Regions from separate parts of the Streptomyces sp. NPDC049837 genome, predicted to be linked through region 1. Evidence: riboswitches for the same ligand, from Rfam matches in the RefSeq annotation. Region 1 holds a riboswitch; each other region holds the start of a gene.

Region 1 (2,179 bases):
ACGGCCGGACGGCCGCCTGCGACGCGCCGTCAGGTGGGTGCGCTGGTACGTCCGCGAGGTGTCCGGCGAGGGCGCGTACGACGCGTACGTCGCCCACGCCCGGCGCTGCGACCCGGGCGCCGAGGTGATGACCCGGCGCGAGTTCGAGCGCAGGCGCACCGACGCGCGGGAGGCCGACCCGCGCGACGGGTTCCGCTGCTGCTGAGGTGCTGCTGACGTACTGCTGAGCGGGTGACCGCACGACGGGCCGCCGTGTTTCCGGGGACGGAAATGCGGCGGCCCGTCGCCGTACCCCTCCACACTCGGACCATGGACATCACCATCAGGGCGGTACGGCCCGAGGAACACGGGACGCTCGCCGACATCACGGCCCAGGCGTACCTCGGGGACGGGCTCCTGGCCTTCGGGGAGAGCGACGAGTACCTGATCGAGCTGCGGGACGTGGCCCGGCGGGCCGCCGGGGCGGAGGTGCTCGTGGCCGTGGAGCGGGACGAACGGGTGCTGGGCGGGGTGACGTTCGTCGCGCGGGGCGGCGATCCGTGGGCGGACCTGGCCCGCGACGGGGAGGCCGAGCTGCGGATGCTCGCGGTGGCCCGGGAGGCACGGCGGCGGGGCGCGGGCGAGGCGCTCGTACGGGCGTGCGTGGAGCGGGCGCGGGCGGTGGAGGGGTGCGCGCGGCTGGTGCTGTCCACGCAGGCGTCCATGCGGGCGGCGCACCGGATCTACGAGCGGCTGGGGTTCGTCCGCACCCCGGAGAGGGACGTGCGGCCCGTCCCGGGCGTGACCCTCCCCACGTACGCGCTGGCCCTCTGAGGCTGCGACCGACACAACATGTGGGGGGTGCCTCAACTCGCGCCCCCCACATGTATGCTCGTCCTCGCTGTCGCCGCAGGGGAATCCGGTGGAAATCCGGAACTGTCCCGCAACGGTGTGTTGGTGTGCCTTTGTGTACGTACGAGTCCGAAGACCTGCCGACAGCGCGCCCGGACCGTCCGGCCCGGGTGCCCAGACGTCCGGGCCTCGCGGAATGGGCCGGTGGACGCGGTGCCCCGCACCCTGTGCCCGGGTGCGCCCGCTCCCCTGCCCGCGTCCGCGGTGGCCCCGAGCCGAGCGAGGGAGAGCCCCCACGTGACCATCGCGCCAGCCGATCCGGTTTCAGCAGTCGCAGTCACGGACACGACGGAGACGGACGGACCCGGGACCGTACTGCTGCGGACCCTGACCGACCTCACCGCCGACCTGCCCGACACCGACCCGGGCCGGGTCGCCGCCGCCGCGCTGCGGGGCCGCCACGCCGGTTCGGACGAGGCGGAGCTGCGCGAGCTCGCCACCGAGGCGGCCGCCGGGCTGATCTCCGAGGACCCCGCGTACTCCCGGCTCGCGGCGCGGCTGCTGACCCGGACGATCACGGAGGAGGCGGCCGGGCAGGGCGCGGTGTCGTTCTCGGCGTCGGTGGCTGTGGGGCACCGGGAGGGTCTGATCGCGGACCGTACGGCCGCGTTCGTGACGGCCCACGCCGACCGGATGGACGCGCTGATCGACTCGGCCGCCGACGACCGGTTCGGATACTTCGGGCTGCGGACGCTGTACTCGCGCTACCTGCTCCGGCACCCGATCACGCGCAAGGTGATCGAGACGCCGCAGCACTTCATGCTGCGGGTGGCGGCCGGGCTGGCCGAGGACGACTCGGTGCGCGCCCTGGACGAGGTGGCGTCCCTGTACGGGCTGATGAGCCGGCTCGACTACCTGCCCTCCTCCCCCACGCTGTTCAACTCCGGTACGCGCCACCCGCAGATGTCCTCGTGCTACCTGCTGGACTCGCCGCTGGACGAGCTGGACTCCATCTACGACCGCTACCACCAGGTGGCGCGGCTGTCGAAGCACGCGGGCGGCATCGGCCTGTCGTACTCCCGCATCCGGGCGCGCGGTTCGCTGATCCGCGGCACCAACGGGCACTCCAACGGCATCGTGCCGTTCCTGAAGACGCTGGACGCCTCCGTCGCGGCCGTGAACCAGGGCGGGCGGCGCAAGGGCGCGGCGGCCGTGTACCTGGAGACGTGGCACGCGGACATCGAGGAGTTCCTGGAGCTGCGCGACAACACCGGTGAGGACGCCCGGCGTACGCACAACCTGAACCTGGCGCACTGGATTCCGGACGAGTTCATGCGCCGGGTCAACG
Region 2 (2,179 bases), on a different contig from region 1:
GAGCAGGTTCCCACGGCGCAGCGCGGCGAGGACGATGTCGCCCTCGGGGTTGCGGGAGCGGTCCAGGAACATCTCGCCGGGCGCCGGGCCCCAGTGCTCCTCCACCTGCTCGCGCAGCTCCTGCGGCAGGGTGGCGTACCAGCGCTTGTAGTCGGCGGCCGGGATGCGGACCGGGTTCTTGGCGAGCTGCTCCTCGGTGAGCCAGTCCTGGTCGTGGCCGCCCGCCTCGATGAGGGCGTAGATCAGCTCGTCGCCGTCACCGGACGCGAGGCCCGGGACCTCCTCGGTGCCGAAGTCGTACCCCTCCTCGCGCAGTCGGCGCAGCAGCGCGACGGCGGAGGCGGGGGTGTCGAGGCCGACGGCGTTGCCGATGCGGGAGTGCTTGGTCGGGTACGCGGACAGGACCAGCGCCAGGCGCTTGTCGGCGTTGGGGATGTGGCGCAGTTGGGCGTGGCGGACGGCGATCCCGGCGACGCGGGCGGCGCGCTCGGTGTCGGCGACGTACGCGGGAAGCCCGTCGGCGTCGATCTCCTTGAAGGAGAACGGGACGGTGATGAGCCGGCCGTCGAACTCGGGGACGGCGACCTGGCTGGCGGCGTCGAGCGGCGAGAGGCCCTCGTCGTTCTCCTCCCAGGCGGCGCGCGAGCCGGTCAGGCACAGCGCCTGGAGGATCGGGACGTCCAGGGCGGCGAGCGCGCCCGCGTCCCACGACTCGTCGTCGCCGCCCGCCTGGGCCTCGGCCGGCTTGGTGCCGCCGGCGGCGAGGACGGTGGTGATGACGGCGTCGGCCATCCCCAGGCTCTCCAGGAGCTCCGGCTCGGGGGCGCGGAGGGAGGCCACGTACAGGGGCAGCGCCTGGCCGCCGGCGTCCTCGATGGCGTCGCACAGGGTGTGGACGAAGGCGGTGTTCCCGCTCATGTGGTGGGCGCGGTAGTAGAGCACGGCGACCGTGGGGCCGGTGGTGTTGCGCGCGGTCCGCTCCAGGGGGCCCCAGGTGGGGGCGGCGGCCGGGGGCTCGAAGCCGTGGCCGGTCAGCAGGACGGTGTCGGAGAGGAAACGGGCGAGTTGCTCCAGGTTGTCCGGTCCGCCGTGGGCGAGGTAGGCGTGCGCCTCGGCCGCGATGCCGATCGGGACGGTGGAGGTCTCCATGAGCTGGGCGTCGGGGGCCTGTTCGCCGGTCAGGACGACGAGCGGCTTGCCGCTCGCGCGGAGGGCCTCCAGGCCCTCCTCCCAGGCGCGGATGCCGCCGAGGAGGCGTACGACGACGAGGTCGGCGCCGTCGAGGAGGCCGGGCAGGTCGTCCATCGGGAGCCGGGCGGGGTTGGCGAACCGGTACGCGACGGGTCCGCCGGAGGCGCGCGCGCTGAGCAGGTCGGTGTCGGAGTGCGACAGCAGCAGGATCGTCGTCGCCTCGGGCGTCGCCTCGGGACTGGTGGCGGGCGTCGTCGCGTGCGTCATGGCGTGCGCAGGCCTTCCTCGGGGTGTCCGCGCCCCGGGTGGTCGTAGGACGGCGGGAGTTCCTGACTCGTCCGGTTTCCGCCGGACTCACAGTGGCGGGACCGCGCCGGATTCTCACCGGGCTTCCTCCCTAGGGCCCTGGGACCCTGTGCCGTCTGCATAGTAGAGGCTGCGCGTATGCTCGCCGCCATGCCGCCCAGCTCACCAAACCCCCAGGACCGGGGTGAAGCGCACATACGGGACCGTGTCCGGGACCGCGGTGACGCCTGCCCGGGTGCGCTGCGGCTGCACCGTGCCGATGACGGCGCGCTCGCCCGACTCCGCGTACCCACAGGTGTATTGACGTCACGTCAGGTCGACGTGCTGGCCGACGCCGCCGACCGGCTCGGCGACGGGCACCTCTCCCTCACCTCGCGAGGCAACATCGAGCTGCGGGGGCTGGGCGAGGGCTGCGGGCTGGGCCTCGCGGACGCGCTGCGGGACGCCGGGCTGCTGCCCGCCTCCGAACGGCACGAGCGCGTACGGAACATGGTCGTCTCACCGCTCGCCGGGGCGGACGTCATGGCCTGGGCGGTGGAGCTGGACGAGCTGGTGTGCGGCGAGGACTGGACGGCGGAGCTGTCGGGCCGCTTCCTGTTCGCCGTGGACGACGGGCGGGGCGACGTCGCGGCCCTGGCCGCCGATGTGACGTTGCTCGCAGCGCCGGACGGCGCCGCCCTGC
Region 3 (2,179 bases), on a different contig from region 1:
GGCGACCGCGCCGCAGACCGAAGTAGTACGCCAGCACGCCCGCCCCGATGGCGGCCTGGAGCGCGAACAGCGCGGACTCCACCTCACCCGACGGCGGTTCGTACAGCGGGCTGAACCACGGCTCGTAATCCGGCTTCAGCTCGGTGATGGCCGTCTCGGCCTGGGCGTCGGCGCCCGTGAACGGCTCCTCCTTGTGGTCGCCCATGCCCAGCGCGAGCGGGAGGACGGCGAGCGCCACCACGACGAGCAGCAGCAGTGTGTTGATCCTGGCGTTACGGCTCATCGGACCACGGCCTCCTTCTTCACCGGCAGGACACCGAGGCGGGCCAGATCGCCCTTGCTGGACTGCATCAGCAGCCGCATCACCAGCACGGTGAGCAGGCCCTCGCTGACGGCCAGCGGAATCTGCGTGACGGCGAAGATCCCGCCGAACTTCGCCAGCGCACCGGCGACACCGCTGCCCGGGTCCGGGAACGCCAGCGCGAGCTGCACGCTGGTGACGCAGTACGTGGACAGGTCGGCGACGAACGCGCCGAAGAAGACGCTCACCATCAGCGGCACGTCGAAGCGGCGCAGCAGCCAGTAGGTGCCGAAGCCCGCCCACGGCCCGACGATCGCCATCGAGAAGGCGTTGGCGCCCAGGGTCGTCAGGCCGCCGTGCGCCAGCAGCAGCGCCTGGAAGAGCAGCGTGATGGTGCCCAGCACCGCCATGATCGGCGGCCGGAACAGGATCGCGCCCAGTCCCGTACCGGTCGGGTGCGAGCAACTGCCCGTCACCGAAGGGATCTTCAGGGCGGACAGGACAAAGGTGAAGGCACCGGACGCGCCGAGCAGGAGAGTCGATTCGGGATTGGCCTTGACCTCCCGGGTCAGGGCCCGGACGCCATGGGCGACGAAGGGAGCGGCGGCGACGGTCCAGGCGACCGCGTGCGCAGGGGGCAGATACCCCTCGGCGATATGCATGATGTGGGAGACCCTCTCCAGCACCTCGTGGATGGACAACGCGCCCTGGCCGGTCTCCTGGCTGACGGGATGGCATGGGGGCATGCCGCCGCGACTCCGCCTTCCCGGACCCCGCGGTCTCCCGCGGTGTTCCAGTGGCTTCCCGGGGTGGATTCCCAGGGAGTGGAGCCGGACTTCCCGATCACAGTGGCGAGGGCCGCACCGGTACCGCACCGGTTTCCCGTACACCAAGGCCCTGCGACAGTAGTGCTTTGACCAGGTACATCACAACCCGCACACCGGTGCGGGCACCGGCTGCACCCACCGGACGCCGTCACTCCTTGCGGTAGCCGTACGCCTCCGACGCGGCCGTCACCACCGCGTCCAGGTCACCGCCCGCCGACGCGGTGACCACCGCCGCCACCGCGCCCTCCACGAAAGGAGCGTCCACCAGCCGCGTACCGTCGGGCAGCTCGTCGCCCTCCGCGAGCAGGGCCTTCACCGTCAGGACCGCGCTGCCCAGGTCCACCAGGACGGCCACGCCCGCCCCGCCGTCGACCTCCGTCGCCGCCTGGGTGATCAGCTCCGCGCTGGTGCCGAGCCCCCCGTCCGGAGTGCCGCCCGCCGCCGCCACCGGCACCGTCCCGCCGCCGCCCGCGAGGCCACGGGCCAGCTCGGCGACGGACGACGCGACCGCCGCGCTGTGCGAGACGAGCACGATGCCCACCCGCGCGCTCACCGCGTGCCCTCCGCCTCGGCGAGGGCGGCGATCAGCAGGGCCGAGGACGTGGCGCCCGGGTCCTGGTGACCTACGCTGCGCTCACCGAGATAGCTGGCCCTGCCCTTGCGGGCGAGCATCGGTACGGTCGCGAGGGCGCCCTGGTTCGCGGCCTCGGCCGCCGCCGCGAACGACTCGCCGAGCGACTCGGCCAGCGACTCGACGGCCGGCTCCAGCGCGTCCAGCATCGTCTTGTCCCCGGCCGCCGCCCCGCCGAGCTGCGCCACCGCCGCCACACCCGCGCGCAGCGCCTCGGCGAGCTGCACCGGCGCCACCTCGGCGGCGTCGCCCAGCGCCTTGCCGGTGCGCCGCAGCAGCGTCCCGTACAAGGGACCCGACGCGCCGCCGACCGTCGAGATGAGCTGCCGCCCCGCGAGCGTGAGCACGGCCCCCGGCGTGCCGGGCGGCTCGTCCTCCAGGGCCTTGACCACCGCGGCGAAACCGCGTTGCAGATTGGCC
Region 4 (2,179 bases), on a different contig from region 1:
ACCGGCTCCGCGACATCGGTGAGCACTACCTCAACGGGGCGTACCGGCCGGGTTGAGGACGCACTCGGCGCAGTAACCGGCTCCGGGCACGCGGTAGTAGAGGCAGCAGCTACGGCGCCGGTACGTCAGCGGCCTGGCGGTGAAGGCGCCGGCGCTGGCGAGCGGTTCGCGTGCCAGCAGGGCGGTGACCAGCGGCAGCGGGGGGTAGGGTGCCTCGGGGGCATGGGCGGTGAGCACCCGGACGGCGCCGATGAGCGCGGAGGCGGCGTTGCCCCGCAACACGTGCGGGGACAGCGCGGAGTGCTCCCGCAGCGCGTCGCCCAGCGGCAGCAGGTTGCGTACGACGACGGTCCCGTGCAGGGCCAGGGGCAGGTCGTCACCCGCCACCCAGGACACCTCCGGCAGCCACAGGTCGATCGGGCCGGACTCGGCCGGGCGCCACCACAGGCGGTCGGGCGCGAGGTCGGGCGCGCGCCCGGTGAGCGCGGCGGTGGCCAGGGCGACCGACCACAGCCGGGCGGCCGTCCCGATGTGCAGGGTCGAGGCGGCGACCCGCCGCTGCCCGGCCCCGAGCCGCTGCCCGGTGCCGAGCCGCCGGCCGACCGCCGCCACGTACGCGTCCAGCGCCCCGTCCCGGTCCGTGTACAGGTCGGTGAGCGGCCGGAAGCGTGCGGCGTCGGCGCGGGGCCCCCACGCCACGGCGAAGTAGGGGCCGACGGCTCGGACCCGTGCGAGGACGTCGGGGCTGGGACCGCCGTCCGGCGACGATCCGTCACACACGCGCGGGCACACGGGTGCCACCGTCCTCTCGGTCGTGGGGTCGAAGGCAGGATGGCAGAAGCACCGCGCCGCACACCAGGTCCGCCCGGTGTCACCGGCCACGTAGTATCGCCTGGTCATCACCGCGACGGGAGACAGGAAGCCGGTGCGATTCCGGCACGGTCCCGCCACTGTGACCGGGGAGTGGAACCCTTCGAGAAGGCCACTGCGCACCACGCGCGGGAAGGCCGGGGGAACGTCGATCCGGGAGTCAGGACACTGGCCTGTCGCGGGCCCGTTCCGAGGAGCGCGGACTCCCCAGGAGGCTTTACGTGTACGACGGCACGCCCCGTCCCCATTTGTTCCCCCGTTCCCTTTTCTCCCCCGCCCGCCCGCGCCGCCGCGCCGGGCGCGCCGTGGCGCTGGCCGTCGCCCTGTCGGCGACCCTGCTGGCCGGCTGCGGCGGCCCCGAGCGGGCAGCCGACGACCGGAAGGCCACCGCGCCGTCCGGGCAGGGCTTCCCGGTCACCATCGACAATTGCGGCACCCGCACGACGTACGACAAGCCGCCCTCCCGGGTGGTCACCATCCACCAGCACCCGGCCGAACTGATGCTGGCACTGGGGCTGAAGGACCGGATGGTCGGCACCGCCTTCCCCGACTCTGCCGTCCTGCCCCAGTTCCGGAAGGACTTCGAGGCCATCCCGGAGCTGGCGGAGAAGGAACCGTCCTTCGAGAAGGTCCTGGAGGCCGGGCCGGACTTCGTCTACGGCGGCTACGGCAGCGCGTTCGCCGAGAACGAGGGCCGCTCCCGCAAGGCGTTCGCCGACGCGGGCATCGACACCTACCTCAACCGCGAGTACTGCGGGAAGAAGCGGGTGTCCATGCAGGACACCTACGACGAGATCCGCACCATCGGCTCGGTCTTCGGCGTGCGGGACCGCGCCGACCGGCTCGTCGCCGACCTCCAGGGACGTATCGCCAGGACCACCGAGGCGGTGAAGGGCGCGCCCGCCGTGCCCGTGTTCGTGTACGACAGCGGCGACAAGTCGGCGTTCACGGCGGGCGGCAAGAGCCTGGGCACCGAGATCATCCGGCTGGCCGGCGGCCGGAACGTCTTCGACGACCTCGACGAGGTCTTCGGGGACGCCTCCTGGGAGCAGGTCGTGGCCCGCAAGCCCGAGGTGATCGCCATCTACGACTACGCGGGCGCCGACAACGTGGAGCGGAAGAAGAAGTTCCTGCTCTCGCAGCCGGCCCTCGCGGACGTCCCGGCCGTGAAGAACAAGCGGTTCGTGGTGCTGCCGCTGACCGCGACCCTGGTCGGCGTACGGCCGCCGTACGCGGTCGAGGACCTGGCGCGCGCACTGCACCCGGAGAGGTTCCGGTGACGGGCCCGGCGAAGGCCACGACCGGTCCC

Evidence for each region. Region 1 has a riboswitch for cobalamin ahead of AB0J57_RS09905 (ribonucleoside-diphosphate reductase subunit alpha). Riboswitches for the same ligand answer to the same signal wherever they lie in the genome.
Region 2: another riboswitch for cobalamin. It lies ahead of cobN (cobaltochelatase subunit CobN); the one in region 1 lies ahead of AB0J57_RS09905 (ribonucleoside-diphosphate reductase subunit alpha).
Region 3: another riboswitch for cobalamin. It lies ahead of AB0J57_RS07200 (energy-coupling factor ABC transporter permease); the one in region 1 lies ahead of AB0J57_RS09905 (ribonucleoside-diphosphate reductase subunit alpha).
Region 4: another riboswitch for cobalamin. It lies ahead of AB0J57_RS06365 (ABC transporter substrate-binding protein); the one in region 1 lies ahead of AB0J57_RS09905 (ribonucleoside-diphosphate reductase subunit alpha).

The regions. Positions count from the first base shown of each region.
Region 1 is NZ_JBFAMP010000003.1:435,977-438,155, forward strand. Features, by position in the region: gene AB0J57_RS09895 (YbdD/YjiX family protein) at 1-205, shown strand, start outside; gene AB0J57_RS09900 (GNAT family N-acetyltransferase) at 310-813, shown strand; cobalamin riboswitch at 851-991, shown strand; gene AB0J57_RS09905 (ribonucleoside-diphosphate reductase subunit alpha) at 1,129-2,179, shown strand, end outside.
Region 2 is NZ_JBFAMP010000004.1:372,963-375,141, reverse strand. Features, by position in the region: gene cobN (cobaltochelatase subunit CobN) at 1-1,458, opposite strand, end outside; cobalamin riboswitch at 1,492-1,629, opposite strand; gene AB0J57_RS13140 (cobalamin biosynthesis protein CobG) at 1,636-2,179, shown strand, end outside.
Region 3 is NZ_JBFAMP010000002.1:595,049-597,227, forward strand. Features, by position in the region: gene AB0J57_RS07195 (energy-coupling factor ABC transporter substrate-binding protein) at 1-283, opposite strand, end outside; gene AB0J57_RS07200 (energy-coupling factor ABC transporter permease) at 280-963, opposite strand; cobalamin riboswitch at 993-1,238, opposite strand; gene dhaM (dihydroxyacetone kinase phosphoryl donor subunit DhaM) at 1,277-1,681, opposite strand; gene dhaL (dihydroxyacetone kinase subunit DhaL) at 1,678-2,179, opposite strand, start outside.
Region 4 is NZ_JBFAMP010000002.1:399,839-402,017, reverse strand. Features, by position in the region: gene AB0J57_RS06375 (acyl-CoA dehydrogenase) at 1-56, shown strand, start outside; gene AB0J57_RS06370 ((2Fe-2S)-binding protein) at 31-900, opposite strand; cobalamin riboswitch at 877-1,062, shown strand; gene AB0J57_RS06365 (ABC transporter substrate-binding protein) at 1,092-2,150, shown strand; gene AB0J57_RS06360 (iron ABC transporter permease) at 2,147-2,179, shown strand, end outside.